Regions from separate parts of the Mesobacillus sp. AQ2 genome, predicted to be linked through region 1. Evidence: predicted binding sites of a transcription regulator. Region 1 holds the regulator's gene; the other holds the start of a gene.
The links. The regulator LexA, encoded in region 1, represses DNA repair genes until DNA is damaged. The targets are predictions, from matches to a motif close to CGAACATATGTTCG.

Region 1 (15,718 bases):
CCCCTAGATGACTGGCAAACGTGAATTCGCCATCCTCTTCTTTCAAGATCTTTATCCATAGGGTCGGATCAGCATCGTTCTCCAGTAGAAATATAGAGTCTCTTACTGTCCGCTGGAATTCAGATCCTGCCTGAATTTCTAGGTCAGTGATTTTTTTATACTGATAAAGATTGAGTAAAATCAATGCAGCAAGAATGAATTTGGTCAGGTTTATAAAATATTTAGTTTTCATATGACCACTCCTTTGTATAAAGTTGAGATAATAATAACAGAAAATTCCAAAAGGGCAATCAGAATTTTTACCAGAATGAATTCTTTCACTTCCAGCACTTTTTTCTGTTATGATTAAAACTGGCTTTTTGCCAGAATCAATTTTCAAGGAGAACCTGAATGACAAAAAATCTTCCATTTACCATCACTAAAAATGATACATTCTTTGATTTATTAGGGGATTACATTGGTGATGTTTTTTATGATATTTTGCCTGAAAAGGGCTATGAGTTGCGCGACGAACAGATTTATATGGCTTTCCAGGTGGAACAGGCCTTTAAGAACAAAGGGATTGTGTTTGCGGAAGCTGGTGTAGGAACAGGCAAGACATTCGTTTACTTGATTTACGCGATCCTCTACGCTCGTTATATGGGGAAGCCTGCAATTGTATCCTGCTCAGATGAAACACTGATCGAACAGCTTGTAAAAGAGGGCGGAGACATCGAAAAACTCGAGCAGGCATTGGGACTTAAAGTGGACGTCCGGCTGGCAAAAGCGAGAGAGCAATATGTATGTATCAAGAAGCTTGATGAGCTTTCGAACACCTCTGACGACATGGAAATTCTTGATGTCCATGACCAACTGCCAGATTTTATTTTTGATGAAGGCATTTCCATGAATTCATTCAGCCGGTACGGTGACCGAAAGGAATATCCTTGGGTCACCAATGAAAAATGGTCTCAGATGGCGTGGGATCCACTTCAGCAATGCTCGACATGCAGCTGGCGCCATCGCTGCGGGCAAACATTGAATCGTGATTACTACCGGCATGCCGGAGACTTGATTATTTGTTCTCATGATTTTTACATGGAGCATGTGTGGACAAAAGAATCACGGAAAAGAGAGGGCCAGATGCCTTTGCTGCCTGAAGCGAGCACCGTCATATTTGATGAAGGTCATCTGCTTGAATTCGCAGCGCAAAAAGGGCTGACATACAGATTTAATTCGCAAACTCTGACGACTGTGTTAACAGGCTATATGCATCAGGATGTCAGGGAGGAATCTCTCTATTTAATCGAGGACATCATAGAGCTGCATGACTCATGGTTCGACCTGCTGGTTGAGAACTCTACTGCTGTTGAGGGTTCGAATCGAAAAGAAGTTGCGAAGCATCCTGCAATCAGGAAGACAGCTGAAACTTTGGAAAAGAAGGTCAGCGAATTAATGGACCAGCTGGTATTTGACGCAGAAATGTTCCTGATTGATGAATACCACTTAAAAATCATGGAAGAATATCTCGAGTTTTTTGCATATGGTCTATCGATCTTCCTGAAGAACGATGAAGGGATTTTCTGGCTTGAAGAGAATGAAGTTCAGTCTTCACTCGTCATCATGCCTCGTCTGGTAGAGGACATTCTGAAAAAAGAAGTTTTTGCACAAAATATCCCGTTTGTTTTTTCTTCAGCAACTTTATCCCAGGTAGGGGACTTCAACTATATAGCGAAGAGTCTCGGAATTGAAAAATATACTTCCTTCACGGTTGCATCACCGTTTGATTATCAAGAGCAAATGGAAATTAAAGTGCATGTTCAGGATGCTGAAAATCAAAAATGGGAGAAAATAGGTACGGATCTGCGTACTGCAAGCGGGAGCTCACTGGTTTTGTTTTCTTCCATGCAGGAAATGGAAAGGTTCAGAGTATGGTCCGATCAACAGGAGTGGGATTTTGACATCCTGTTTGAAGGCGACCGTGAGATTAGTGAAACCGTAAAAGACTTCCAGAATGTCAAAAGCACTGTACTTTGCTCATACAGTTTATGGGAAGGTCTTGATGTCCCCGGTGAATCATTGACCCAGGTCATCATTGCTTCATTGCCATTCCCGCCTCATGACCCGGTCTTCCAGGCAAAAAGGAAGCATGCGGCCAACCCTTCTGCAGAAGTAGACGTTCCATACATGCTGCTTCGGTTAAGACAGGGAATAGGCAGGTTGATCAGGAGCAGCCAGGACGAAGGTGCCGTCCATTTATGGCTTACTGGTAAGCAAAAAGCAGAATTTATGGAAGAAATAACAGCAGTGCTTCCTGTTAGTGGCATTCATTAGTATAGGGGAAATCCCGAAAGGTCCAAGCCTTTCGGGATTTTTTTGCGGAAATTAGTCTCTGCATCCGCACTTTCTATCATCGCGGTCACGATCATTCTCATCCTGAGCACCAGCAACCAAGTCATTGATAATGCAACGACGGTCAGCACGGCAAAGATCTTCAAAATCAATTGTCGCCCTTACCTGTTTGTTGTTGCGGTTAGAGTAAAAAACTCCTGCTGAATCGTTATTATTAGATTGGATCCCATTCGAGCTTAAACTTCTTCCATAGCTAAAATACACGATATCTTATTCGGAAAGGGACAAGTTGTCAGGGCTTGTACCTACTTTGGAAAGGAATATGCTTTTTTCATAGAACCTTTAAAAAAATAAAAGTTTGATAGAACGAAAAAAAGCAAGCGGAGTCCGCTTGCTTTTTAGTGCATATGACGGTATACACCAATGACTTTACCAAGAATCGATACATTCCGAAGGATAATCGGTTCCATTGATGAATTTTCCGGCTGGAGCCTGAAATAGTCCTTCTCCTTGAAGAAACGTTTAACAGTTGCTTCGTCATCCTCAGTCATTGCTACTACAATGTCTCCGTTATTGGCTGTCTTTTGCTGCTTGACGATTACATAATCTCCATCCAGGATACCAGCCTCTATCATACTGTCACCCATGATTTCGAGCATGAAAACCTGCTCATCATGAGGAACAAGGCGGTCTGGAAGCGGGAAGTATTCTTCAACATTCTCAATAGCCGTAATTGGCATACCGGCTGTTACTTTACCGACAACAGGCACGTTGACAACATTATATTTAGGGATACGGTTTTCCTCTTCGATTTCCAGTATTTCAATTGCACGCGGTTTTGTTGGATCGCGTCTGATCAGCCCTTTGCTTTCGAGCCTTGCAAGGTGGCCGTGTACCGTGGAACTTGATGCCAGTCCAACTGCTTCGCCGATTTCACGTACGGATGGCGGATATCCTTTTTTCTTGACTTCACCTTTTATGAATTCAAAAATATCTTGTTGCCGCTTTGATAACTTTGTCATATTCACGCACCTCGTATTTTTTCTTGTCCTAATTATACCATGTCTATTTGATAGATACAAACATAAGTTCGAATTTTGAGTTGACACAAAACAAATGTTCGTATTATAATAAAAATCAAATAGGCGAACATATATTCGTTAGGGAGTGTCGATTATGAAAAGACTATGGGAAAACTATTCTTACGCTTTAATCCTTCTTGCTGTCAGCCTGATTTTTTCGCTGGTGGCAAAAGCAAATTTACATAACGATGATGCATACATAACTGTTACTATAGAAGAAGGGCAGTCACTATGGGAGATTGCAGAGACGTACGCCAGTGAGCATCGTTTATCGAAAAATGATTTCGTGAGCTGGGTAGAAAAGGAAAATGGGATTGTTGGAGAAAGGGTTTTTCCGGGAGATGAACTTGTCATCCCGGTGACGGCTGAATATCTGGAGCCAACACAGATTGCCGGGGCTGAAAGATAATTTGTACATAGAATCAGGTGACAGCATGAAAGCGATTATTTATTGCCGGGTAAGTACCACGAAAGAAACGCAGGAAACTTCGCTTGCCAGGCAGGAGGAAGAATTGCTCCGCCTTGCAGAACAGTATGGATTTGAAGTGATGAACATCATCAAGGAACAAGCCAGCGGGTATGACCTTGAAAGGGACGGGATCCTTGAACTGCTGGAGCTGATAAAGGACAAGTCAGTCGGTGCCGTATTGATTCAGGATGAGACCAGACTTGGCAGGGGTAATGCAAAGGTAGCTATTCTCCATTGCATATTAAAGGAGAACGTTAAGTTATACAGCATCTCTCACAGCGGGGAACTTCAGCTTTCTGAATCGGATTCCATGGTGCTCCAGATTGTCAGTATGGTAGAAGAATATCAGAGGAAAATCCATAACATAAAGATTAAACGCGGAATGAAACGTGCGGTTGAACATGGATACAAGCCTCAGCGCAATCTCAAAAATCAGGGCGAGCATTCCGGCAGGGAACGTAAAGATATGCCGATAGCAGAGATTGTCAGGCTGCGGAATAATGGCCTTACTTTTGCTGAAATTGCCGCTACTCTGAAAGGATTTGGCTACAATGTATCCAAGGCAACAGTGAATCGGCGATACCTTGAACATATAGAATCAAATGAGGAATGAGGCTCCTTTCTTGTAAAACTAGAAAAAATTTAGTAAGATGTCATTTGACGTAATTTTTTACACAAAGGAGCTTTACAATGCTATCAAGTGATAAAATTGCTAGAATCAATGAACTGGCAAGGAAAGCAAAAACATCAACGCTGACAGAAGAGGAAGCAAAGGAACAGACAAAGCTTCGAGCCGAGTATCTCCAGTCATTCCGTTCTTCTATGCTGAATACACTAAAGGGAGTTACCATTGTTGATCCAGAAGGCAATGATGTTACACCTGAAAAACTAAAAGAAGAAAAATTGAAGAATAAACTTCATTAATATATTCAATTTGGAATACATGAGAGAATGTATTCCATTTTTATTTTGGAAGCATGACAGATGAAAAAACTGAATGTTATATTCGACTACTGAAGTGAAAAATCAGCAATGGAACAATTTTAAAGGCCTCTTAGCTTCTATGTCAAAATCTATATTCCGTCTTCATCTGAAGCGTTTGCTTACATAAGTACAGCGAGTATGTGTCAAAATAAATAACAATACGGCGTTTTCTGTCTCCTTCAGGCATAATTTGTTGTATAATAATTTCTCTCGCTATAATATTAATGATGTAGCCAGTACCTATAGAAAGGATGTATTAAATGTTTAAAGAAATTGATATGCTTTCAATTGATTCCATTCGTACTTTATCAATTGATGCGATTGAAAAAGCAAATTCCGGCCATCCAGGCATGCCGATGGGGGCAGCACCGATGGCTTACACATTATGGACTCGTTATATGAATATCAACCCTAAGAATCCAGAATGGTTCAACCGCGATCGGTTTGTCTTGTCTGCCGGACACGGATCTATGCTGCTATACAGCTTACTGCACCTTGCAGGTTATGATCTATCAATGGAAGATATTAAGCAATTCCGTCAGTGGGGAAGCAAGACACCAGGACATCCTGAGTTTGGACACACTGCCGGTGTAGACGCAACAACCGGACCGCTTGGCCAGGGAATTGCCATGGCGGTTGGTATGGCGATGGCTGAACGTCACCTGGCTGCTGTTTATAATAAGGATAACTACAATATCGTTGATCACTATACATATAGTATCTGCGGTGATGGCGATCTTATGGAAGGCGTTTCTGCTGAGGCAGCTTCACTTGCAGCTCACCTTAAATTGGGTAAAATGATTGTTCTATATGATTCAAACGATATCTCACTGGATGGCGATCTTAATAAGTCATTCTCTGAAAGTGTTGAGGGCCGTTTTAAAGCATACGGATGGCAATATATCCGCGTTGAAGATGGCAATAATCTCGATGAAATCGCAAAGGCGATCGAGGAAGCAAAAACAGATGCAGATCGTCCGACCATGATAGAAGTTAAGACCATCATCGGATATGGTTCACCTAACCTCTCTGGTAAATCAGATGTTCACGGTGCCCCACTTGGCGCCGATGAATTGAAACTTACAAAGGAAGCTTACAAATGGACATTTGAAGAAGACTTCCATGTACCAAGTGAAGTTTATGATCACTTCAAACAGCAAATCGCTGATAAAGGTGAACAAACAGAACAAGCTTGGAATGAACAATTCTCTCAATATAAGAGGGAGTATCCAGAACTGGGTGCCCAGCTTGAAAAAGCTATAAAGGGTGAGTTAGTAGATGGATGGGATAAGGACATTCCAGTATACGAAGAAGGCAAGAGCCTTGCGAGCCGTGCATCTTCTGGTGAAGCACTTAACGGCATTGCGAAAAACCTTCCTTACTTGATTGGCGGATCAGCTGACCTTGCTGGTTCAAACAAAACAATGATCAAGGGAACAGGCGATTTCTTCCCAGGTTCATTCGAAGGCCGCAATATCTGGTTCGGGGTGCGTGAATTCGCCATGGGAGCAGCTATGAACGGTATGGCACTTCACGGAGGCCTTAAGGTGTTTGGCGGAACATTCTTCGTATTCTCTGATTACCTGAAACCAGCAATCAGACTTGCTGCGTTAATGGGATTGCCTGTAACCTTTGTGTTCACACATGACAGCATCGCGGTTGGGGAAGATGGTCCAACCCACGAACCTGTAGAACAGCTTGCCGGACTTCGCGCAATGCCAAACCTGTCAGTGATTCGTCCTGCGGATGGCAACGAAACAGCAGCTGCATGGAAGCTGGCAGTTGAATCAACTAAGAATCCTACAGCTCTGGTGCTGACTCGCCAAAACCTGCCGACAATCAAGAATACGGACAAGAATGCGTACGAAGGCGTTTCAAAAGGTGCTTATGTCATCTCTCCAGCTGGAAAAGAAACAGCAGATGCATTGATCCTTGCAGCAGGTTCAGAAGTAGGACTTGCAGTTAAGGCACAAGAGGCTTTAGCTTCTGAAGGCATCGACATTGCGGTTGTCAGCATGCCTGCATGGGATCGCTTCGAGCAGCAATCAAAGGAATACAAAGAAAGTGTCATTCCAAAGTCTGTCAAGAAGCGTCTAGGAATCGAAATGGGCTCTTCACTTGGCTGGCACCGTTATGTTGGTGACGAGGGAGAAGTACTTGCGATCGATACATTTGGTGCATCAGCGCCTGGTGAAAAGATCATGGAAGAGTATGGATTCTCTGTCAACAATGTTGTCGCTCGCGTAAAAGCATTGATCGAGCAAGACTAAAATTAACTTTATAAAAGAGCACGTAACCATTAATGGTTGCGTGCTTTTGTGATTAAAAGAACCTCCGCTTTTTTTTAGACTATTTTAGCAAAACTATATTCCTTGGGGAAATAACCTTCTTTTATATAGAATTTGAAAAAAGAGACAGTAAATGTTAAAATGTTAACGAACTGATGTTCTGAAAAATGGAAGGAGTGCTGTTATGGTAACAGGAATTGTCCCCTACATAGTAACAAACGGGAATGGCCAGGAAGCAGTGAAATTTTATCAGGAAGCATTGGGAGCAGAAGTGATCAGTCTGCAAACATTCGGTGATATGCCTGCAAACCCTGATCATCCTCTTCCTGAAGAAGCGAAGAACCGGGTGTTGAATGCCCAGTTGAAAATTGGCGGTGCTGGCCTCATGCTATCAGATACATTCCCTGGCCACCCATACCAGCTTGGTTCCCAGGTAACAATCGCGCTTCTGGTGGATGATGCTGCTGAAGCAAAAGAAATCTTTAATAAATTGCAGGTGGATGGAAAGGTAACAATGCCCCTTCAGGAAACCTTCTGGAGTCCCGCTTACGGCCAGGTGACCGATAAGTTTGGCATCGAGTGGCAAGTATCAACAGAAAGTAAATAATCCCCGGCTGGACTGCATATGCAGTCTGGCTTATTTTATTTACATAAAGAGATTGAATGGTTACGCAAAGTGGAATCACTATATATATCAACTTTGGTAAATTAGGAGGGGGAATTGTTTATGTCGAGTGGGTTTAAAGGAAAGACTGTAATTATAACGGGCGGTGCTAATGGAATCGGCAAAGGGATTGCAAGAGCATTTGCGCAAGAACATGCAAATGTATGTATCGCAGACATAGATGAATCCAGGGGAAAAGAATTAATATCCGATCTTAAAGAAATCGGCGGAAAAGCAAGATTTTATCAAACAGATGTCAGAAAAGAAAAGGACATTGTCAATCTTGTGGACAGTGTGTTGAGTGACTTCGGGCAGATAGATGTATTGATAAATAATGCCGGAGTGTCGCGGTTCAAGCCGTTGTTCGAGCTTACTACTGAAGAATGGGAGGATGTTGTATTTACCAATCTCAGGAGTGTGTTTATCGGCTCACGTGAAGCGGCCAGAAGGATGAATGAAGGTGCACGAATCATAAATATCGCATCAACGAGGGCAACTATGTCTGAACCAAATTCAGAAGCATATGCTTCCTCTAAAGGCGGAATCGTTGCCTTGACACATGCACTTGCCGCTTCGCTTCAAGAGAAAGGGATTACAGTCAACTCAATAAGCCCCGGGTGGATCCAGACAGTAGATTATGAAGATTTGCGTGAGAAGGACCATCTTCAGCATTGGTCCAATCGTGTCGGGAAACCGGAAGATATTGCAAGAGCGTGCTTATATTTGGCTGACAAGGATAATGATTTTATAAATGGGCAGGACCTCGTCATTGATGGAGGAATGACTCGTAAAATGATTTATGAAGAATAAGGATTCAGGGAGCTGCTAAAAATGATGGCTGCTCCCTTTTAACTTCAGATGATTTCTAATAAAATAGAAATAGAAAATCATTTGGGAGAGAACGAATGAAGTACACCAAAAAGAAACCTAAAAAGAAAAATCAAGTCCAAAGGAACTTCAATCTGGCAATTTTATTGTTTCTTGCCTTTATAGGTTTCTTCCTATTTGATAGGTTCCTTGATTTAGATATTTATAACCTAAAGAAGATGAATGTCGGGGTGACCAGTTCTATTGGTGAGGTTGCTAAATATACTCCGTTGATTGCGGAGGAATTGCAAAAGGTCGGCCTCGAGGAACATACTGTTACTGTTGCCGCACTAATGATGCAGGAAAGCAAAGGAAAGGGTGGTGATCCCATGCAAGCTTCTGAATCCATGGGATTAGCGCCAAATTCGATCAAGGATCCCCAACAAAGCATACAGCAGGGTGTTAAGTATTTTCACCGGGTTATGGATTATGGCAAAAAGATGCAAGTCGATTTTCCAACGGTTATCCAGGCATATAATATGGGAATCGGCTACATCGATTTTGTTGCTCAAAATGGCAACAAGCACAGCGAGGAACTCGCAAAGAAGTTTTCGATGATCCAGGTTGAGAAAAATCCGCAAACCTATAATTGTGGAGGGGACAAGAATAATTTCCGCTATCCATATTGCTATGGAGATTTCACCTATAGCACAAAAGTTGCCAGGCATATGGAAACCATTTCGGTCAACAGTCCTGGGAGTTTAAATGAAGATTCAACTAAACGAGCATTTTAATTTTTCTGGTTGAGTGTTCCAATTGACTGTTCCAATTGACTGTTCCAATATTGAAAAGACCGGAATGTTTGCTTTTCGTTCATACGAATGAAAGTAGAGAAACTCCCTTTGTGACAGCTTTCATCTCCGGTTATCATATGACTATCAACAGGTACATGAACTTCCAATGTTTATTCGCATAACTTAATCACCTTTGTAAGATTATTGCAAATAGCAAAAGTACCAGATGGATTTGAAACTAGATTTAGATTTATATTCAGATTTATCGAGACACATTTAAAACTTAACACCCATCTAATGGGTGTTTTTTTTTGCTAGATGGAGAAAATTTGCGGGAAAAAGAAACAAAAAGGTAAATATATTAGTAATAAATACCCATAATATGATACAGGAGGTGTATCGTATGTTTGAGTATGGGAAAGATATTCCGTTGGAGGGTGCTTTAGTGGATCAGGCTGCCCAGCAGGAAAAGGCAGTAGAACAGCAAATTAGCGAAGGAACCATTTACAGCTTTGACCACCGTAAGGACATTCCATTGGACGGAGTTAAATAATTCAGTAAAAAAAGCCTGAAAACAGGCTTTTTTGTTTGTCTAAAATTGTTTTGCCAGTTCGTTTGCACGCTGGATGGCTTGTTGCTTGATTTCCTCTGCTTTCTCAGGCATAGCTGCCATTCCTTCAATCGCAAGTGTTTCTGCATCTTCTATACCCATGAATGCCAGGACGGTACGCAGGTAACGGTCACCAAACTCCATTTCTTTAGCCGGGCCCTCAGAATAGACTCCGCCGCGCGCCTGGATATGGAGAGCTTTCTTTCCGCCAAGCAAGCCCACCGGTCCCTCTGCTGTATATTTAAAAGTTTTTCCGGCAATCGCAATATTATCAATGTAAGCCTTCATTTTCGGAGGGAAGCTGAAGTTCCAGAACGGAGTTACAAAGATATATTTGTCTCCTGCAACGAATTGGTCAGTAAGGGTATTGATTGCACTAACTTTTTGCTTCTCATCGTCACTGAGCTGTTCGAAAGCAGAACCTTTCTGTAACTTGCCCCAGCCGCTGAAAACATCTGTATCGATAAACGGAACGTCCATTTTATAAAGATCGAGTCTAACGACTTCATCTGCAGGATTGTTCTCGCGGTAAGCCTTGATGAATTCCTCACCAACCGTTAAACTGAATGATTCTTCAACGGCTTTCGGATTAGCAGTAATATAAAGTACAGTAGCCATGTATAGTCATCCTTTCTATTTCAAAGTAACATTGATATATTCCCCTAAATAGGACCCACTATTCCTCTTTTTCGATAAAAGATACCCTTAAGCAAGGGTACTTGCGCCAATAAGGGTACCATTCAAGGCAAGAGATACCCTTAAGCTAGGGTACTTGCGCCAATAAGGGTACCATTCAAGGCAAGAGATACCCTTATGCAAGAGTTCTCGTGCCAATAAGGGTACCATTCAAGGCAAGAGATACCCTTATGCAAGGGTTCTTGTGCCAATAGGGTACCATTCAAGGCAAGAGATATCCTTATGCAAGAGTTCTTGCGCCAATAAGGGTACCATTCAAGGCAAGAGATACCCTTATGGAAGGGTTCTCGTTCCTATAAGGGTACCATTTAAGGCAAGAGGTACCCTTATGGAAGGGTTCTTGCGCCAATAAGGGTACCATTTAAGTCGAAAAACACCCTTATGCAAGGGTTCTCGCTCCAAAAAAAGGTATCATTCACTCCAAAATTGGCATTGCTGTGAAAGTGGTGACAATAGAAGAGAAAAAATTTATAATAAAATGTAAGAAAGTTTTGAATTCGACAAGATTAGTGGATATTTTCGGCATATTTAGACAAACGCAGACCGATGGTTTTTCTATAATAAAGACAAAAGCTTGTCTGCAGAGGAGGGGATCAGGTGAGATCCTACCAGCTATATCTAATAGAAGATGAATTTGCCTCCCATTATTTCGGAAGAGAACGGATGTTTTATCAATTATTTCTAGAATATAGTCAAGCAAAAGGTTATTTGAAATCCATCATATCAAAACAAGTAGACTTCGTGACCAGGTCCATTCCTGCCCTTCGAATCCATCAGCTTCTGCATCAGCAGCTTTCCAAAACACAAGGGTTTTATGTCGAGAACGGAACATATGTATATGAAAACAAAACAAACAATAGTTTAGCCATACTTAGGGTCCATGAAAGGTGGCTCGAGTTGGATTCCGATGGTCAAGTCGATACTGAAACAGTCTTCTTTGAAATCCTCCGCAAATGTGAATCATCATTCCTTGCGATCGACCTTGAATCAAACAAATATGGATGGCTGAAGCCGATCAAAGAGCGGAAATACGTGTGATATTTTCACCTGTACATTTTAGAGGTAGCTTTTTTATAGAAAATGACGAAAAAGTTCATTAAAGAGTGTTTTTGATAGAGAAAAAAATACACAGATATTGTATAATAGCTGTTGGTTTAGTACACTGTATGTTAGACAACATGAAGGAGGAAGTTTTATGTGGACAATAATTCTAGTTGGTATACTGGCATTAGTTGTCGGTGTAGCGCTAGGATTTTTCATTGCTCGTAAATACATGGAGAGCTACTTAAAGAAAAATCCGCCAATCAACGAACAAATGCTTAAAATGATGATGATGCAAATGGGTATGAAACCATCCCAGAAGAAAATCAATCAAATGATGTCAGCAATGAACAAGCAGACAGGAAAATAATAAAGAAGGACAAGCACTCATCATATGGATGGGTGCTTTTCTTATTAGTGGAGTTTTATTGGACATTTTGAAGTGGGTAAGGAGCTGAAATGTCTAAGAAACCGAATTTAATGGACATTTTGAAGTGGTTAAGAAGCTGAAATGTCTAAGAAACCGAATTTAATGGACATTTTGGAGTAGCTTAGGAACTGAAATGTCTAAGAAACTGGATTTAATGGACATTTCGGAGTGGATTAGGAGTGGAAATGTCTAAGAAACCGGATTTAATGGACAATTTGAAGTGGCACAGAAGGTGAAATGTCTAAGAAACTCTCTTAATGGCCTTTTAAAAGGATAGAGGGGATCTTGAATTGGCTGATTCAACTAATCAATAAAAATAACGCCAAAATCGGCGTTATTTTTGTTTGTCTCCGGCCTTCTTTTTTGCTCCTTGCTGAAAAATCGAGTCAAAAAACTCATCTGCCGTTTCTAATGTTCCGCCATGTAATTGTCCGTCTGTGCCTCGCTTGTTTTTATCAGCATTAATAGGATTATGGATTCTGACCATATATAAAGCACCTCCTTTAATTAGATTTTGTCATTGCAGATGAATTTAACCGGCAAAAGTAAATGTGAAACTATGGCAGGACATCTTGTGGCTGATAAAGAATATAGTTCCCTGACAAACATAAAAAAGGGGAAAAAGTATGTATCAGTATTTTAACGGATTGGTGATCCGCGAAGGTACAAATGGGGTTCCTGCAGGTCAGGTAGAGAAGTTATTCCAAGACGCTGGATGGTCAAGGAATACTCCTGAATGGCAAAAGGAGAAGTTTACATTGATATTTAGAAATTCTACCTGGGCTTTCACGGTATGGGACCATAATGAAATGGTTGGTATGGTCAGAGTCATTTCAGATCAAATTATGGCTGCAAATATTATGGATCTGGCTGTACTATCGGAGTACAGAGGAAAGGGTATCGGAAAGAAGCTAGTGCAGTTATGTCTTCAAAAATTGCCTCACGGAGACTGGTTTGCCCATACTTCAGCGAACAACTTCACTTTTTATGAAAAATGCGGTTTCGAGGTGAAGGATCTTAGTCAGAACGGGACTTGCGCCTATTATGGATATATTCAGGCGAGAAAAGACGGGCATAGATAGGAGAAACGAACGGTTATGAACCAAAAAGAATTTGAGGCTGTAATACGGCAGCCTGCTAAGATTAGATACGAGTACTTTATCAAAAAAGCCGCAGATTATGAAGAGGTTTGGGGCCTATACCATGATGGATGGGCAACCGCTAAGGATGAGATGGAAAGGTTATTGCTGCCATTATTCCCTAATGAAAAATTCGCTGAAGCCTTTGTAAAGGACGAATGGGAAGCTTGCACCCCAAAAAGGATTGAGCTGGAGGATTTGCTTGAAAAATGGATACCAGGGATGAAGGCTGATGGAATCAAGCCCTCGAATTTTCCTGCGGACATAGACTCTGCAGTGGTGGATGTCGACGTCTTACAACAGTCTTTGTTGGCTGAGCTTGAAAATTATTGATTCATTTGCACTCCGAAATATACCCTTTGTGGTATAATTGATTTATCTATGAAGAGAAAGAGAGAGCTGAAAAAATGTCAAAACAATATGATGAAGCAGCGGCGGCGGAGAGTCAGCCGGAGTGGCTGCAAGCTTACGTGGAATCTCCCGAAAAGCAGAAAGCTTTATATAAGAGGACATTAATCATCGTTGTCCTTTCACAGATTTTTGGGGGTGCAGGTCTCGCTGCTGGAATCACGGTAGGAGCGTTGCTGGCAAAGGATATGCTTGGCACTGATACTGTGGCCGGGCTTCCGACCGCTCTTTTTACCTTAGGATCGGCTGGGGCAGCCCTCGTAGTCGGAAGGCTTTCCCAGCGGTATGGACGGCGCGCCGGCCTGGCTTCCGGATTTTTGACGGGTGGAATCGGTGCAATTGGAGTCATTATTGCTGCTGTTACCAATAATATATATCTGCTGTTTGCAGCTCTGTTGGTTTATGGTGCAGGTAGTGCGACCAATTTGCAGGCTCGTTATGCAGGTACCGATTTAGCCAGTGCTAAACAGCGTGCGACAGCTGTCAGTATTGCAATGGTCTCAACAACGTTTGGTGCTGTGGCCGGTCCGAACCTTGTAGATGTTATGGGGAACTTCGCACTATCGGTAGGAGTTCCGGCTTTATCCGGACCTTTTATTTTGGCTGCTGCAGCTTATATTGTTGCAGGTCTGATCCTGTTATTTTTCCTTCGTCCTGACCCGTTTGTCGTTGCAAGGGAAATAGCGTTGGCAGAACGGAATGCAAGAGTCGCCAGACGGGAGTTTATCGAGGAAGAAGAAGCAACGGATAAACGGGGTATTGCCGTGGCTGCTCTGATCATGGTGTTGACCCAAATGGTGATGGTTGCGATCATGACCATGACACCAGTTCATATGGGGAGTCATGGCCATGGTTTGAGTGCAGTGGGGATGGTCATCGGTTTCCATATTGGAGCCATGTATCTTCCATCTTTACTGACAGGTGTGCTTGTGGATAAAATCGGACGCGCGGCAATGGCGGTTGCTTCAGGAGTTACATTGCTCGCTTCAGGCGTTATGGCTGCAGTTGCCCCGGGTGAGTCCATGCTCTGGATTACTTTGGCTCTCATCTTACTTGGGCTGGGCTGGAACTTCGGTTTGATCAGCGGTACAGCATTGCTAGTCGATGCAACAAATCCAACAAACCGGGCAAAAATGCAAGGAACGATTGATGTTATGGTCGCGTTGTCAGGAGCGTCTGGCGGGATGCTATCGGGCATGGTCGTGGCTAATTCGAGCTTTGCGTTCTTATCTCTGGCAGGCGGGGTACTATCGCTTGTGTTGATACCATTTGTGATTTGGTCGAATAAAAAATGAGGAGTCTGGATTTCCAGGCTCTTTTTTCAGCTTTTTAAAGGACTTAATGAGATGAATGTTGAACATAACTGGTAAAAATTCTTGAAAGTTTGATTTGATGAAAAAATTAGTACTGCTGAGTGAGGTCAGTAATAATAATCCAGCTCTGGTGAGCAGAATCGGGGAATTAATGTCTCAAAGTCCTTTTAAGCTTGCCTATGTCCCGTCGGGAACCGATAAGGAAAGAATGTATTTTGAAAAAGGGAAGCGGGAGCTGGAGAAGCTGGGTGTTTCGGACTTCTTATATTTCGATGTCGATCAGGAGTTCGATGAAAGTAAGCTGGAGGAATTCAAAGGTTGTGACGGGATTTTTTTGTCTGGCGGAAATACATTCTCCTTTTTGAAAAACCTTCAGGAACGGAATATGCTTAAACTGATAAGTAAGATGGCACTCGAGGGTAAGCTGTTAATCGGTGTCAGTGCAGGAAGCATGATCATGTCACATTCCATTAAAATAGCGGCATTTCTGGATGAAAATGAAGTGGAGTTAGATTGTCTGAATGGTTTGGGACTGGTAGGATTTGAATTCATGCCACATGGGGGCCGGCTGGAAGCTCGTCACGAAAAGCTATTGGATTATTCCGCCCTCAATGATGAAGGAATATACCTTTGTAACGATGGTGATGGTATCGTCATCGATA
Region 2 (15,718 bases), 1.4 Mb from region 1:
TCCGAGTCGATGTCGTTCCCACTGTGATGATTCTGCCGCCCTGTTCACGAACTGTGTTTAAAAGCAATGCCGTACCTTCGGTTACCTGGTAAAATTCTGAGTGCATATCGTGCTCCTCGATGGAATCAACACTCACAGGCCTGAACGTTCCCAGTCCGACATGGAGAGTAATAAAAGCGATATGGACGCCCATCTCCTTGATATCTTCCAACAGGCTCTCTGTAAAATGCAAGCCTGCAGTCGGCGCCGCAGCAGATCCTCTTTCCCTTGCGTAAACCGTCTGGTACCTGTCCTTATCCTCCAGCTGCTCTTTGATATAAGGAGGAAGCGGCATTTCTCCAAGCTGTTCGAGTACTTCATAGAAAATGCCTTCATAGGAGAACTTCATGTTCCTGCCGCCATGCTCGGCTTCTCCGGTGCATACCGCTGTCAAAAGGCCGTCGCCAAAAGTGATTTTCGTGCCTTCCTTCACTCTTTTCGCCGGTTTAACAAGCGTTTCCCACTCATCATCCTCAAGCTGTTTCAGAAGCAGCACTTCAATCTTTGCTCCGGTATCCTCTTTCAAGCCAAAAAGCCTTGCAGGAAGCACCTTGGTATCATTCAGGACGAGGCAATCACCTGGCATAAGATAGTTTTTAATGTTCTTGAAAATATCATGTTCCAAGCTGCCCGTTTCTTTATTCAAAACCATCAGTCTGCTTTCCGCTCTTTGTTCAAGCGGAGTCTGGGCAATCAGTTCCTCCGGCAAATGAAAATCAAACATATCTACTTTCATGATGTCACCCTTACTAAGTTTCTATAAATTTTTAATGATCCTTGATTATCTGAATCGGCCGATCAAGTAAAAGATCGCTGATAAGATGATACTTGCCAGAATGGAAGTGACAATTGGAAAGTAAAAGGTTGTGTTTCCTTTTTTAATGACAATGTCCCCTGGCAATCTTCCTATATTGATAAACTGCATAATGAAGCCAATGATGAAGATGACTGCTCCGGCGATCATGACGAATTTCGCTGCTCCTGTCATCGTTCTGGCACCTCCATTTCAAAATGTCGGTATACAGCCTCCGTTACAATTCTTCCCCTTGGGGTCCTTTGCAAAAACCCGATCTGCAATAGGTAGGGTTCGTAAACATCTTCTATGGTCTGAGATTCTTCTCCGATCGTAGCAGAAATCGTCTCTAAACCGACCGGGCCGCCTCGGTATTTTTCAATGATGCCCTTAAGCAATTTATGGTCTATATGGTCAAGGCCCAAACGGTCGACCTGCATGAGCTCCAATGCTTCCCGGGCAAGTGTTTCCTCGACCGCACCATTGCCCCGCACCTGCGCAAAGTCACGCACACGCTTCAACAGGCGATTGGCGATCCTTGGTGTCCCCCGCGATCTTCTCGCGAGTTCCTGGGCCGCAAGCCAGTCAATTTCCGTCTCCAAAAGTTCAGCTGTCCTGACCACAATATCAGTTAGCTGTACCTCATTATAGTATTCCAAACGACTCAATACTCCAAACCTGTCTCTTAATGGTGCTGACAGAGAACCAGCACGGGTTGTCGCACCAACGAGCGTGAATGGGGGCAGATCAAGCCGGACAGAACGGGCACTCGGCCCTTTTCCGATGACGATATCAAGGCAGAAATCCTCCATTGCTGGGTAAAGCACTTCTTCAATCGTTCTCGGCAGCCTGTGAATTTCATCAATGAACAGAACATCGCCAGGTTCCAGAGCAGTCAAAATAGCCGCTAAATCACCAGGTCTTTCAATCGCCGGCCCTGAGGTTGTCCTTAGATTGACACCCATTTCATTGGCGATGATCGCTGCCAGTGTAGTCTTTCCCAGGCCGGGTGGCCCATAGAGGAGTACATGGTCAAGCGTTTCACGCCTCATTTTTGCCGCTTTAATAAACACCTCAAGATTGGCCTTCACTTTATCCTGGCCGATATATTGTCTTAGAGTCTGGGGACGCAGGCTTTGCTCAAATGAAAGATCCTGGTCGCCCGCTTCACTGGAGATGATTCGTTCTTCCATCTGTTTTCACCTCTTTATGCTGGATAATCGAACCTGCTGGTCAACTGGTCTGTTATCACTTAGTTTACTTTAAAAGCTTTTGCAATGCTTTTTTGATGTATTGGTCTGTTGTCAATTGTTCCTTTTTCAAATCTGGTGTGATTTTGCGGATTTCCTTTTCCGAGTAACCAAGTGCCTTTAATGCCAGTAGCGCTTCATCGAACTCATTGGACTGGGAAATTGTCGCAGCCACCTCATCAGCATTGAATAGATTAGGGAAGTAATCTGGAACCAGGTCATGCAATTTTCCTTTTAGATCAAGAATCATTTGTCTCGCAGTCTTCTTGCCTACTCCAGGAAACTTGACCAGGAACGATTCATCCTCATTTTCTATCGCCTGGACCACCTGGCCCGGTTCTCCCGACGCAAGGATGGCCAGTGCCCCTTTCGGCCCGATGCCGGAAACATTCAAAAGCCTGGTGAAAAGCGCCTTTTCTTCCCGGGTCTTGAACCCGTAAAGCGAAATGAGGTCTTCACGGACATAATGATATGTAAAAATACAAACCTCTTTGCCTGCTTCTTTTGTGAACACAAAAGGATTTGGCGTCATTATTTGATAGCCAATACCCCCGTTTTCAACCACTATATATTCAGGACCGACAAAATCGACGGTACCTTTTATGAATTCATACAATACTCTCGCCCCTCTGCTTTGCTGTAACTCATTTTAACATACTCTTTTTAAAGGTATGAACAAAAATATGCAAAAAGGCGAACGTATGATCATTTATAAGAAAAGCGCAAGCGCCTTGGTCAGCCCCGACAAGCGTTGGAGGGCCGCCCGGTGAAGTCGCTCTTTGACTTCATCGGGCGGACCGAAAACGAAAAGCGGAGGCGACTGCCCAACTCCGACAAGCGCTGGAGGGCCTGACAGTGAAGTCGTTCTTTTGACTTCATCGGCAGGACCGAAGCGACTCGAGGAGTTAGGAGCCGCAGCTAGACAAACGTCTCGAGCTGCTCTAATCTAAGTGGATATATTTATACTTTCTTATCCAGTAATAAAATCTCTAAGAAACCTTGGAAAACGCAAATAAGAGCCAGTCATCCCGGCTCTTCAATGTAAGTCTTTCACCGTATATGGTTTAAAGGTCTCCAAGACCTCCTCATAGCATTGTTTACTGCGGATCGGAATTCCCTTTTTCAATTGATCCCGCTTGATGCTCTCAAGTCTGCCAAGGTCGATTTGGAAGAACGATTGAATAATATTCGAACCATCAGGCCTTCCATTAAAAATAGTCAGTACCCCTTCATCTGACAGGCCGAAATATCCATTTGCCTTCAGAAGCGGTGAAATATCATCAACATCCTGCCTGAATACCGCCATCTTTGCATCCATATCTACAAGCTGCCATTTATCATATTTAGCCCAAAAATCTTCTAACGACCAAACCGTCTCCACGACCTTTTCCTCACTCATTTCACCATCAAGATAGATTCTCTGCAAAATGATTGTGACCTTAAGAGGTTCATTGAATTCATGGACTGCTTCACCAGGCTTCTCAGCATGAACCTGCCCTGGGGGAAGTACTGGACCAGCCCCTGATAAACTGATTAGGAGCAATACAGCAGTGCTGAACGCTTTGATTAAATTGATTGAAGCCATTGCCGTCCACCTCTCTTATTTGCCAAAAGTGTTTAAATTCTTTTTCACTACTAGTATAGCCAATCGACTTTTAATTATCCCTTTGCTGTATTGCTTGGAATAATTGCTTTTGAATACCGTTATAGAAGGATTGGGTTGAATGAGGATGATGTTGAAAAAACTAGTGTTTGTTTGCAGATTAGCGGACATTAAGGGTAGATAAAGGCACGTCCACAAATTATCGGAGTTTAAAAGTGTTAATTATGAAGAAAAAGCAGAATTAACTTAAATTATCGGTACATTGAAGGAATATATGGAACTTTTGTGACGATAATTCGGCTCTGACTTTGTTTATCTGCACATTAATGTGATTATTGTATCGATAATTCGGCTCTGGCCTTGTTTATCTGCTCATTAATGCGATTATTGTTATGATAAATCGGCTCTGGCCTTATTTATCTGCTCATTGATGTGATTATTGTCCAAGCTCAATCAAAAAATGTTTCTTTGAGCATAAAAATAGAAGGCAAGATCGTGATCTGCCTTCTATTATTTATCAAGGATTGATATTGATGCTTTCACGCGGATTGCCATTTTTTCGGTCATAATCAATATTCCTTGTCCTGCTGAAGGTTCCCTCATCCTCGATGATGCGAAGTTCCCTGCCTTCGGTATATGGCAGTACTGCTTTTTTAATTTTCTTATCTGTTTGTTTTTTCAGCGACTTATCCTTGTAGGATACCGCAATTTCAACTTCGCGGCCGAACAGTACGGACCTCACCTTATCGACATTATCGACAGACTCTGCTGCAAGCGAGACCTTGCGTGCAAGTTTGTTATCCTGTCCGGTATTGGAATAAATACCTGCCTTGCCGCTCCCTCTGTGCTCACTTAAATGTCCATGGTAATTCAGATCTCCACGGCTGTATTTATTGTCTTTTTGAAAAAAATTATGGTCATGGTCTGAACGCGGAACGGTCGGGTTTGGAGGATTCCCATTTTCATCCCTCGACTGAAGCATCTTTCGCTTGCGATCTTCTTCAGCGGCACCTTCTTTGCCAAAATTATGGTCAAATAGCTCCGTAAGTGCCCCTTCCCTGTCATCCATTACATCGACTTCGTTTCCTTTTTCATTCGAATAATAACCAAGTGGCTGGGCCTGGTTCCTGTTCGTACTTTGAACAGATGCCTCATTATTTCCGTTGCAGGCTGTCAGACCTAACGCAAGCAGTGAGGCTAAAGGAACGAACATCATTTTCTTGTTCAAACGAAAAACCCCCATCCTAGCTAAAATGAGCATTCTTCTTAATGCTCATTTATTAGAGTGCGGATGGGGATGGGTTTTCATTCTGACAGATACGTCCAAATCACTTCCAAGTATTAAGCTGGGATTTAACATCTACCTGAAATTTTTTTCTTTGCTGGAACTGGTTTATCGTCATATCAATCAGAGGAGAAAGTCTGTTTGGTGATAAATGATTTCTTTCTCTGAACATCCTGTTCCATTCCCTCAGGATATCTGCCGGGTACAATAGGCCGTATAAAAACGATTCATAACCGAGCCATTTTTTAAAATGTCCGATTTTTTTCAGAGAGTCAAATTCCCAGTCCAGAAAGGGGAGGATTCGATTGGCATACTGGAGCATATCGTACGCTCTCGGGCCCAGGCTGATCAAATCATAATCAATTAAATACAGCTTTCCCTCTTTTGATCGAAGAAAATTATGATGGGCAACATCGCCATGAAGGATTGCTGGCGGTTCTTGTTCAAGCTCTTTTTTTGAAGCATCAAAATGTGTTAACGAAACATCGGCCCAATCCAGGAGCTCATCTGTGATGGCGTTGTTCACATAAAAATGGACAGCTTGCAAATTTTTGGTGAATTCGTTCTTTCGATGATCCCATTTTCTTGCCAAATCCGCTTTAGGAAGCATCCCTGCATAGGAAGGTGCCAGCAATGAAGTATGTTCATGGAATTTATCCAGGAGCGTGATTCCTTCTTTTCTGTCCGCCTGTTCCCCATAATCAAATCGATTTTCATGATGGTCAATATACTCAATACAGCCGTAAAATAAACCCTTGAATTGAAGAGTTGTGTTCATCCTTAAAAATCTGTATGAGGAGTCAAAGCCGGTTTGCCTCAATGAGGAAGCAAATGCCTCATGGATCTTTAATTTTCGTAAATCTTTATATCCTTTTAAAATGAGGCGGGTGTCCTCTGTTTCAACAAGATAGACATTGCCCCTCAACTGTTTCATGCCATGAATTTTGACATCCAGTTCGCTGTTGAAATAAGAGAAGAGACGATTGAAAAAATAATCGTCTCCCCCTCTCCTGATGTTAATATTCATTGCTCTCTTCGTCATTATATCTAGGCATTGGCATTCCGTATCCTCCACCCATTGGACCTGCTTCATAAGGGTTCATAAATCCCTGTGGTCCCATGCCCATTGGGTTGCCAAGGTGAGGGTACATATGCATTCCTGGTGCACCTGGATAGCCGCCGTAAGGCATCATTTGGTATGGGTTCATTCCAGGACCCATCATACCATAATGGCTGCCCATTGTGCCGCCACACCCGCAATCGCCTCCAGCAACAGCACCTGGAACTTGCTTAGGCATCATTGGAGGCTGCATCATTCCGCCGACTTGAGGTGCCATTTGATTATCCATCATTCCGCCTACATGCGGCATTTGATTATCCATCATTCCACCGACCTGCGGCATCATAGGCATTTGTCCCTGCATCATTCCGCCGACCTGCGGCATTTGGTTTTCCATCATTCCACCGACTTGTGGCATCATCGGCATTTGTCCCTGCATCATTCCGCCGACCTGCGGCATTTGGTTTTCCATCATTCCACCGACTTGTGGCATCATTGGCATTTGTCCCTGCATCATCCCGCCGACCTGCGGCATCATCGGCATTTGACCCTGCATCATCCCGCCGACTTGCGGCATTTGGTTTTCCATCATTCCACCGACCTGCGGCATCATCGGCATCTGACCCTGCATCATCCCGCCGACCTGCGGCATTTGGTTTTCCATCATTCCACCGACCTGCGGCATCATCGGCATCTGACCCTGCATCATCCCGCCGACTTGCGGCATCTGAGGCATCATTGGCATTTCAGATGATTCATCCTCCATCATGCCGCCTACTTGTGGCATTGGCTGATTATCCATCATTCCGCCGACCTGCGGCATATATGGCATTTGTTGCGGCTGAGGGATGTAGCCTGGGCCAGGCATAACAGGTGAAATAGGCACCCCATAAAAAGTCGGTCCAGTCATCTGCGGTGGAGCATAATGTGGCATGTTTTCACCCATTACCGGGCTCTGCATATTTGCGAAAGATGAGGATTCCATGTCCTCTGCCGGCAATGCCATGTTAGGCATCATATCTGGATACTGGGAAATTCCCTGCACCTGAGGGTATGGCATTTGTTGGGTTCCTGGATAACCATAAGCAGGACCTGACATTGAAGGTGCACCTGGATAACAATTATATGGGTATGGGATCATAGGCTGCTGGTAACCTCCTTGAACGAATGGCATCATTGATGGTGATTCATCCATGTAAGCATTCTTTTCAATTTTTATATCTGGTTTAATTTCTGATTTTACATTTGGCTTTACCTCTGCTTTTGGAGGCAGGGGCTTAAGTTCCGATTTTACCTGTGGTTTGATTTGCTTAGCCTCTGGTTTAACTTCCGGGAAAATGTTAGTTGGTTTTGGCGGGAGCTGCGGCTCCGCTTTTGGCTGGGCTTTTGGCAGTGGCTTTGGCTGTGGTTTTGGCTGTGGTTTTGGCTGTGGCGGGAGCTGCATATTAGCCATATTCATCATATAGTAATTGTTAATATCAATTTCCGGCTTGATTTGTACAGGCATTTTAGGTTTATATGGTTTAACTGGCTCTTCCTTTGGAGCAGGTTTAGGCATTTCCACCTTCGGCTGTTCCTTAACAGGAGCCTCTTTTGGTGCTTCTTTCTTTACTTCTGGAATTGGCATTGGTTTCTCTTTGGCAATCGGCATTTCCTTTTTGCCACCCATATTGATTTTTGCTTGAGGCGTTCCACCTGCGATGGGAGCTTCTTTCTTTATTGTGCCTCCACCAGTTGGAACTTTTATTTTCATACCGGGCATAATCATATCAGGGTTGCTGAGCTGGGCGTTCATCTGTTTCAGCTCTTCAAAGTTCACGCCGTACTTTTTGGCGATCTTCCAAAGAGTATCCCCTTTCTGTACGATATGGATTTTCACTCTGATTCCCTCCTATGGCATAAGTCCATATATTCTATGTTGGTGTGGGCAAATTGCTAACAATCTTCAAAAAAACTTATGCTTCTATGTAAATAAATATGTTTTTCGCCGTAAGATTAAGCTTTTCCCATAAAAAAAATCCTTCCCGATATGGGAAGGACTTCAATTATGATTGCACAAGCATGCGATTCAGGGCAAGCTTTGCGTTGAATGCTGTTTCTTCATCGACTTTTATGAGGTTGATTTCCTGACCCTGGATAGCCGATTCCAGACTCCAGGCAAGGTGCTGGAGGTCAATCCTGTTCATCGTCAAGCACGGACACATATGAGGATTCAATGAAATGATTTTTTTATCTGGATGCTGGGAAATCAGCCGGTTTACCAGATTCATTTCGGTACCAATCGCCCACGATGAGCCTGCAAGCGACGCTTCAATTGCCTCAATAATATAATTCGTTGATCCTGCCATGTCTGACAATGCCACTACCTCATGACGGCATTCTGGATGGACAATGACTTTCATATCAGGATATGTTGCCCGAACATCCGCGATATTTTCCACCGTGAAATTTTCATGTACCGAACAATGTCCTTTCCAAAGAATCACTTTTACCTTTTCAAGAGGGCCATCATACTCAAGAATATTTTCAATCGGATTGTAAACGGCCATTTCATCAAGCCCAATTCCAATGTTAAAAGCCGTATTCCGGCCCAAGTGCTGATCTGGAAGGAAAAGCAGACGCTCTTTTTTTGAAAAAGCCCAGCGAACCATCTTCTCGGCGTTTGAGGATGTAACGGTAGCTCCGCCATTAGCGCCGACAAATGATTTAATTGCTGCAGTAGAATTGACATAGGTCAATGGCAAAATCGTATCTCCAAACAGCACCTGCAGGTAATCCCAGGCGCGTTCTGTCTGGTAAATATCAGCCATATCTGCCATTGAACATCCGGCTCTCATATCCGGCAGGTAGACCTTCTGATTTTCAGTTGTTAAAATGTCAGCCGTCTCGGCCATGAAATGAACTCCGCAAAAAACAATATGCTCCGCTTCCCTGTTATCGGCAGACAGCTGGGCAAGTTTCAGTGAATCGCCTGTCGCATCGGCAAATTTGATGACTTCATCTTTTTGATAATGATGACCAGGTATGAACAGCTTTTTGCCCATTTTGCCCTTAATGTCCTTAATCATGCCCTCAAGCTCCTGAACCGACATGTTCCGGTATTTCTCAGGGAGCATTTTTGATTTAGCTTCGAGCGCCTCCAATATATTCATATTGTACATCCCCTTTCGTTTCGGCCATGACCTTTGCGCTAATATCCAATGATTTTACAGAGTGCGTGAGGAATCCCAGTGATATATAATCAACTCCGCAACTCCTGTAGCTATGCAGTCTATCGAGCGTGATGCCGCCGGAGGCCTCGGTTGCTATTCCTTCCGGTACATAGCCAATCCATTCTTCAATTTGTTCCGGCGTGCGGTTATCGAACATGATGCAATCTGCTTTCGCTTCAATCGCTTCAAGCAGCTGCTCCTTTGTTTCGATTTCCACCTCTACTTTCACCATATGTCCAAGGTTTGACCTGACTGCTTCCACTGCCTTGCTGATCGAGCCCGCAAAAGAGATATGGTTGTCCTTGATCATAACCGCGTCATACAAGCCGTAACGATGATTGAACCCGCCACCGCATCGAACTGCATATTTTTCAAGCATCCGCAGGCCGGGGGTTGTTTTTCGTGTATCACAAATCCTTGTCTTCGTGCTGTCCAATGCTTTTACAGCTTCGTTTGTTTTTGTGGCTATTCCGCTCATTCGCTGCACGAGGTTCAAAACGACTCTTTCCGCTTTTAATAGTGCGGAAACCTTGCCGGTAATCAACGCCAGTTCCTGACCTTTGCCAACCTTTTCGCCATCCTTTACCTTCATGGTAACCTGGCTGTTCTCATCCATCAGCCTGAAACCAAGATCGATAATCTGCTCTCCGCAGAAAACCCCTTCATCCTTCGCAATGAACACCAGGATTCCCTTACTTTCATTTCCGAAAATCAATTCACTGGTGACGTCACGCTCGCCGATATCTTCAATGAAAAATTGTTCAAGTAGCAAGCGCAGTTTGATTGAATTCATGCTTACCATCCTTTCGGTTTTTTTGCTGATGGATGATTTGTTTTTTCATCCAATTGGCATTATCTTCATATGGAAAATCTTCACGATAATGACCGCCCCTGCTCTCTGTCCGCTCCAATGCAGACTGGGTGACCAAGGTGGCGGTAATATACATAAACAGGCTGGTTAATTGTGCTGGCGATAAGTGGTCCAGGTCAGCGTCCAGCCACTTATCGTGATTAAATTGAGCAAGCCATTCAGCCTGAAGGGTGAGCTGTTCCTTAGTCCTTACAATCCCGGCTCTGTCCATCATGGTTTGTTTTAGCATGTCAGGAACCGGCAGTTTACCAGCGAAAAAGGTTTTTACATGAACAGGCAGATTGTTGCCAGTCTCCTTGTCAGCCCGTTGGCTGTTGATCCAATCAGCGAGATTGCCGCCGACAAACATTCCTTCCAATAGAGAATTGCTTGCCAGTCTATTCGCCCCGTGGATGCCGGTACACGCTGCCTCACCGATTGCATACAATCCTGGGATGCTTGTTCGTCCCTGCAAATCTGTCTTAATTCCTCCCATGATAAAATGACTGCCGGGAACGACAGGAATCAGACCTTTTTCCATGTCTATCCCATGCTGAGTGCATAGCTTGCTGATCGTGGGAAACCTCGAGCTGAAATCCTCAATGTAGGATATATCCAAATAAATTTGAATTCCTCTTCGAGAATAATCATAGATTGTTTGCGAAACAATATGCCTCGGTGCCAGGTCCTTTAAAGGATGAATGCCTGCCATGATTTGTTTGCCATCTTCAGTGACCAGCAGCGCACCTTCGCCCCTGACTGCTTCCGAAATAAGCCCCCTCGTCTTTCCATCCACATATAACAGTGTCGGGTGGAACTGGACAAACTCCATATCCGCCAATTCAACCCCTGCTCTATAGGCAAGGGCAATTCCATCACCGCTTGCCGTTTCTGCATTGGAAGTAAAAGAGAAAATCTGGCCACAACCGCCCGTTGCCAGCACCACATGTGGAGCAAGGTAAATCTCATTTGATCCATCTGGCAGCTTCGCCTTCACCCCGATACATCTTGATTTTTCCTGATTTAAAATAAGGTCATAAACAAAAGTCGATTGTTCAACGGTTATATTGGAGGCCAGATCAGAAATCAGAAACTCGACCATATGCCTGCCTGTCTCGTCACCCCCGCTGTGGACAATCCTCTTTTCACTGTGTGCTCCTTCCATTCCCAAAAGCAGATTACCATTTTCATCTTCATCAAAACGGCAACCTGACTGCCATAAACCATTGATCAGCTCAGGAGCCTTTTTCGTCATTTCCAATACAGCTTTGGCATTATTGTGGTGCGCTCCCGCTTCCATTGTGTCGAGATAATGTAAGTAAGGATCGTCCCCCGGAGCAACGGCTGCGGCCACCCCGCCTTGTGCAAGATAGGAATTTCCTTTTGTCAGATTTTCTTTTGTGAGAATCATCACATTTAAATCCTTCGTTAACTTATTGGCCAATTGCAGTGCGGCAATGCCGCTGCCAATAATAATCACATCATATTGTTTCATAGATTGATAGCCTCCTGGATTAACAGGTGTCTTGACATCTATATTTACACAGTTTTACACTATTGACAAGAACTTTTATTCTTTGAAACTAATACAGGAAAGCAAAAGGGGCAAAGCAGTTCACGTGTTGTCAGCTTGTGACCGTATAGCTGAGGATACCGCTTTTTCGGGCACATGTTCCAGCTTCTTGTGACCGTAATGCCGAGGATTTTTCTTTTTCGGGCACATGTTCCAGCTTCTTGTGACCATAATGCCGGGGATTTCTCTTTTTCGGGCACATGTTCCGGCTTCTTGTTACCGAAATGCCGGGGATTTTTCCTTTTCGGGCACATGTTCCGGCTTTTTGTGACCGAAATGCCGGGGATTTTTTTTTGGGGGCACATGTTTCACTTTCCTGGAAACAGACCCTGGGAATGATCATTAAAACAAATCGGAGGAGCGAACCTATGAAATATTTCGATTATGCTGCTACATGCCCGCTTGACCGGGATGCTGCAGATATTTTTATCAAAGCATCGGCAGAGTACTTTGGAAACAGCCAGAGTCTTCACGAAGCGGGCTCTGCAGCGGCTAATCTCCTTGAGAGCTGCAGACAGGAATTTGCCAGGTTGCTTGATGTCGAAGAAGCAGGGATATATTTTACAAGCGGAGGGTCTGAAGGGAATTTTCTTGGGATTATGGCGCTTCTCTCTGCAAAAAGAAAAAACGGCCGCCACATTATTACCGGTGCTGCTGAACATTCCTCAGTTTATAATTTGATGAAAAAGCTGGAGGGAGAAGGCTGGGAAATCACATTCCTGCCATTGGACGAGGACGGAAGAATTAAGATTGACACCTTTATCAAAGCTGTTCGGCCTGAAACAGTGCTCGTTTCCATTCAGCATGGCAACCCGGAAATCGGAACCCTCCAGCCGGTCAAAAACATCGCTGAATACTGCAGGACCAATGGAATCCTGATCCACACAGATTGCGTGCAAACCTTTGGAAAGATACCAATGGACTCTCTTGCACGTTCCGTGGATGCCCTGTCTATTTCGGGCCACAAGTTTTACGGACCAAAAGGAACTGGAGTCGCCTATGTCAATCCGAAGCTTGCCTGGAAGCCATATATTGATGGGACCGTGCATGAAAAAGGCTTCAGGCCCGGCACTGTCAATGTCCCGGGAATAGCCGCCATGACCGTTGCTGCCCAAAAAGCGCAGTCACTGATCAAAACGGAGAATGATCGACTTAAAGAGTTAAGGACTATTCTTGTTGATCTTCTTGCAGGATCAAAAAACCCATATAAGATTTTTGGCATAGAAGGGGACGCTCAGCTCCCAGGAATCGTGGGAATGGCTATAAAAGGCGTGGAGGGGCAATTTGTCCTGCTGGAATGTGACCGTAGGGGATTCGCGATTTCAACCGGGACAGCCTGTCACACAGGACTATTAAGCCCTGCCAGAACCATGACGGCAATGGGCATCAATGGCAAAGAAGCAAAGGAATTTTTCAGGATTTCATTCGGGCGGACTACTGCAGCCGATGATGTGGTCGAACTTGGGAAACTCCTGGCGGTCATCTCTGGAAAGGTCGCAGCCGTTTAACTTCAGGCTGATTTATGGTAAAATTCACGAATGAAGAAGTCGAAGGAGAGATCGGTTATGAAGGAACCTACGAAAATCCTTGGGGATGAACGCCGGGAATTCATCCTGAAGCGCCTGCAGGAAAGCCGTGAGCCGATTACCGGCGGCGAGCTGGCAGCCATTACGAACGTAAGCAGACAAGTCATTGTCGGTGATATCACCCTGCTAAAAGCAAAAAATGAACCTATCATCGCTACAAGCCAGGGTTATTTATACATGCACGCCTCCCGGCCAACAGAGGCGGAACGGATCATTGCCTGCTCACACGGCCCTGAAAGGACTGAAGAAGAACTTTTGCTCCTTGTCGATCATGGTGTAACGGTAAAAGACGTGAAAATCGAGCATCCTGTGTATGGCGACCTGACCGCTTCCATCATGGTCTCGAACCGTTACGAAGTGAAGCAGTTCATGGAAAAAATAAAATCCACCAATGCTTCCTATTTATCAGAATTGACCGACGGCATCCACTTGCACAGCATTTCAGCCCCGACGGAAAAAGCACTGGATGAAGCGGAAGAAACGCTTAGAAAAGCAAATTTCCTTATTGATTTAGAACAGTAGAAATGCAAAAGATCCATCAGTGGCTGATGGATCTTTTTATATTTTATGGCTGGAATAGCTTCCGAGCATTTTAACGGTGCAGCCCAGTGCCTCCAGTTCGGCTATGGCCCCTGGAATCAAGACGTCATCCATTTTAAAATTGATATCAATAATGAAAAAATATTTTCCGAGACCGGTTTTCATCGGGCGGGATTCAATTTTGGAAAGATTGAGCTTCCTCCATGAAAATGCCGACAGGACCTGATGCAATGCTCCTGCCTGATCTGAAGGCAGGGTGATCATCAAGCTGGTCTTGAAATCTTCGCCCTTGTCGAGTTGAAGCTTGTTTTCCGGCTTTGTGAGAACTGCGAAGACAGTATGGTTATAACTATAATCATGGATATTTTGCTGAGCCATGGCCAGTCCTTCATATTCTTGTGCAGCAAGACTGTTTGCGATCGCCGCGATATTCCGTTCCGGATGATCTTTGACAAATTTGGCCGCTGCGGCTGTTGAAGCCATATGTTCGTGCGGTACTTTTTTAAATTCTTTATGTAAAAACTTATGGCACTGTGCAAGTGCGTGCGGATGGCTGCAAATTAGCTCCGCATTTCTCCAGTTTTCCAAATTGTCCTGGTGTACCAGCAAATGCTGCCTGATTGGCACCACCGCTTCACCAACAATCTGGAGATCTGTTTCATGGACAAGGTAATCGACTGTTAAGTTAACAGAACCTTCGATTGAATTTTCCAATGGGACAATCGCTGCGTCAATCTCCCCTTCTGTGGCCGCATCCATGCATTCTGGTATGCTGACGAACGGAATCCGCTCCGCTTCATGAAACAACTGCCTGGCTGCGTAATCTGTAAACGTCGCTTCTGGTCCAAGATATCCTACTTTCAAATCCATACCTCCCCCTGCTGTTATCTTTAAGCGCCTGTTCCCAGCACTTCAACTTTTTCTACAAATTCCATTTTTCTCAGCCTTGTCAGCATCTCGTCCATTTCGACTCTCATTTCGGTGATATTCAAGCTTAGCGTCACATTCGCCCTTCCCTGCAGAGGAATGGTCTGATGGATGGTCAAAACATTGCAGCCAGTAGCCGCAACAGTGCTCAGCAATTCCGATAGTGTCCCAGATCGGTCTTCAAGCTGAAAAAACAGTGAAATGATCCGCTCTTTCACAACCGTATGGAACGGAAAAACAGTATCACGGTATTTGTAAAAGGCGCTCCGGCTCAAGTCGACCCTCTGGACTGCATCCCAGACCGACTCCGCTTTGCCCCGTTCAATCATTTCCTTTGCCTCAAGCGTTTTTTTCATTGCTTCCGGCAGGACATCTTCCCGAACGAGATAGAATTTTTTATCTTGATTTTCCTTCATCTCAAATCACCCCATCAGAATGCTTCCTACTTTAAAGAGGAAAGCCGATTAACCTTTTGGCTAATCGACTCCCTGTCACCACCTGAGGCCTACTCTACGAATTCAAATTCATATTCCAGAAGCTTGACCGTATCTCCATCTTTTGCTCCTCTTTCACGGAGAGCATCATCAATACCCATGCCGCGCATCTGGCGGGCAAACCTTTGTACAGATTCATCTCTTGAAAAATCAGTCATTTTGAACAGCCTTTCTATACTGTCACCCGAGATAACAAATGTTCCATCCGGTTCGCGAGTAATCTGGAATTCCTGTTCTGCTTTTTCATGCTTGTACATAACGCGGTTTTCGTCTTTTTCCAATACCTCTTCATCAATAAGAGGGAACTCCGGCGTCTTTTCAATCAGGTCAGCTACTGCGAATAACAATTCACGCAGGCCTTCCCTCGTCACAGCTGAAATTGGGAAAACAGGATGTTCATCCCCGACTTTTTCCTTGAACACTTTAAGGTTCTCTTCCGCATCTGGCATGTCCATTTTATTGGCGACGATGACTTGCGGTCTTTCCGTCAGCCTTAAATTATATTC

Region 2: ruvA (Holliday junction branch migration protein RuvA) is a predicted target of LexA. The motif match lies at 2,777-2,790, and genes of this name have one in related genera.

The regions. Positions count from the first base shown of each region.
Region 1 is NZ_CP126080.1:2,017,939-2,033,656, forward strand. Features, by position in the region: gene QNH36_RS09950 (hypothetical protein) at 1-232, opposite strand, end outside; gene QNH36_RS09955 (ATP-dependent DNA helicase) at 391-2,313, shown strand; gene QNH36_RS09960 (hypothetical protein) at 2,365-2,595, opposite strand; gene lexA (transcriptional repressor LexA) at 2,730-3,353, opposite strand; gene yneA (cell division suppressor protein YneA) at 3,508-3,822, shown strand; gene QNH36_RS09975 (YneB family resolvase-like protein) at 3,848-4,495, shown strand; gene QNH36_RS09980 (DUF896 domain-containing protein) at 4,573-4,806, shown strand; gene tkt (transketolase) at 5,127-7,136, shown strand; gene QNH36_RS09990 (VOC family protein) at 7,339-7,761, shown strand; gene QNH36_RS09995 (SDR family NAD(P)-dependent oxidoreductase) at 7,882-8,628, shown strand; gene QNH36_RS10000 (lysozyme family protein) at 8,724-9,419, shown strand; gene QNH36_RS10005 (hypothetical protein) at 9,823-9,972, shown strand; gene QNH36_RS10010 (FMN-dependent NADH-azoreductase) at 10,012-10,647, opposite strand; gene sirA (sporulation inhibitor of replication protein SirA) at 11,323-11,763, shown strand; gene QNH36_RS10020 (YneF family protein) at 11,921-12,136, shown strand; gene QNH36_RS10025 (hypothetical protein) at 12,531-12,683, opposite strand; gene QNH36_RS10030 (GNAT family N-acetyltransferase) at 12,823-13,278, shown strand; gene QNH36_RS10035 (DUF2750 domain-containing protein) at 13,294-13,668, shown strand; gene QNH36_RS10040 (MFS transporter) at 13,743-15,038, shown strand; gene QNH36_RS10045 (Type 1 glutamine amidotransferase-like domain-containing protein) at 15,136-15,718, shown strand, end outside.
Region 2 is NZ_CP126080.1:3,447,470-3,463,187, forward strand. Features, by position in the region: gene queA (tRNA preQ1(34) S-adenosylmethionine ribosyltransferase-isomerase QueA) at 1-775, opposite strand, end outside; gene QNH36_RS17465 (DUF2905 domain-containing protein) at 821-1,027, opposite strand; gene ruvB (Holliday junction branch migration DNA helicase RuvB) at 1,024-2,025, opposite strand; gene ruvA (Holliday junction branch migration protein RuvA) at 2,090-2,698, opposite strand; gene QNH36_RS17480 (BofC C-terminal domain-containing protein) at 3,119-3,649, opposite strand; gene QNH36_RS17485 (YhcN/YlaJ family sporulation lipoprotein) at 4,203-4,913, opposite strand; gene QNH36_RS17490 (aminoglycoside phosphotransferase family protein) at 5,014-5,997, opposite strand; gene safA (SafA/ExsA family spore coat assembly protein) at 5,987-7,909, opposite strand; gene nadA (quinolinate synthase NadA) at 8,076-9,182, opposite strand; gene nadC (carboxylating nicotinate-nucleotide diphosphorylase) at 9,154-10,035, opposite strand; gene nadB (L-aspartate oxidase) at 10,004-11,587, opposite strand; gene QNH36_RS17515 (IscS subfamily cysteine desulfurase) at 12,034-13,173, shown strand; gene QNH36_RS17520 (transcription repressor NadR) at 13,231-13,773, shown strand; gene pheA (prephenate dehydratase) at 13,810-14,655, opposite strand; gene QNH36_RS17530 (ACT domain-containing protein) at 14,682-15,134, opposite strand; gene obgE (GTPase ObgE) at 15,224-15,718, opposite strand, start outside.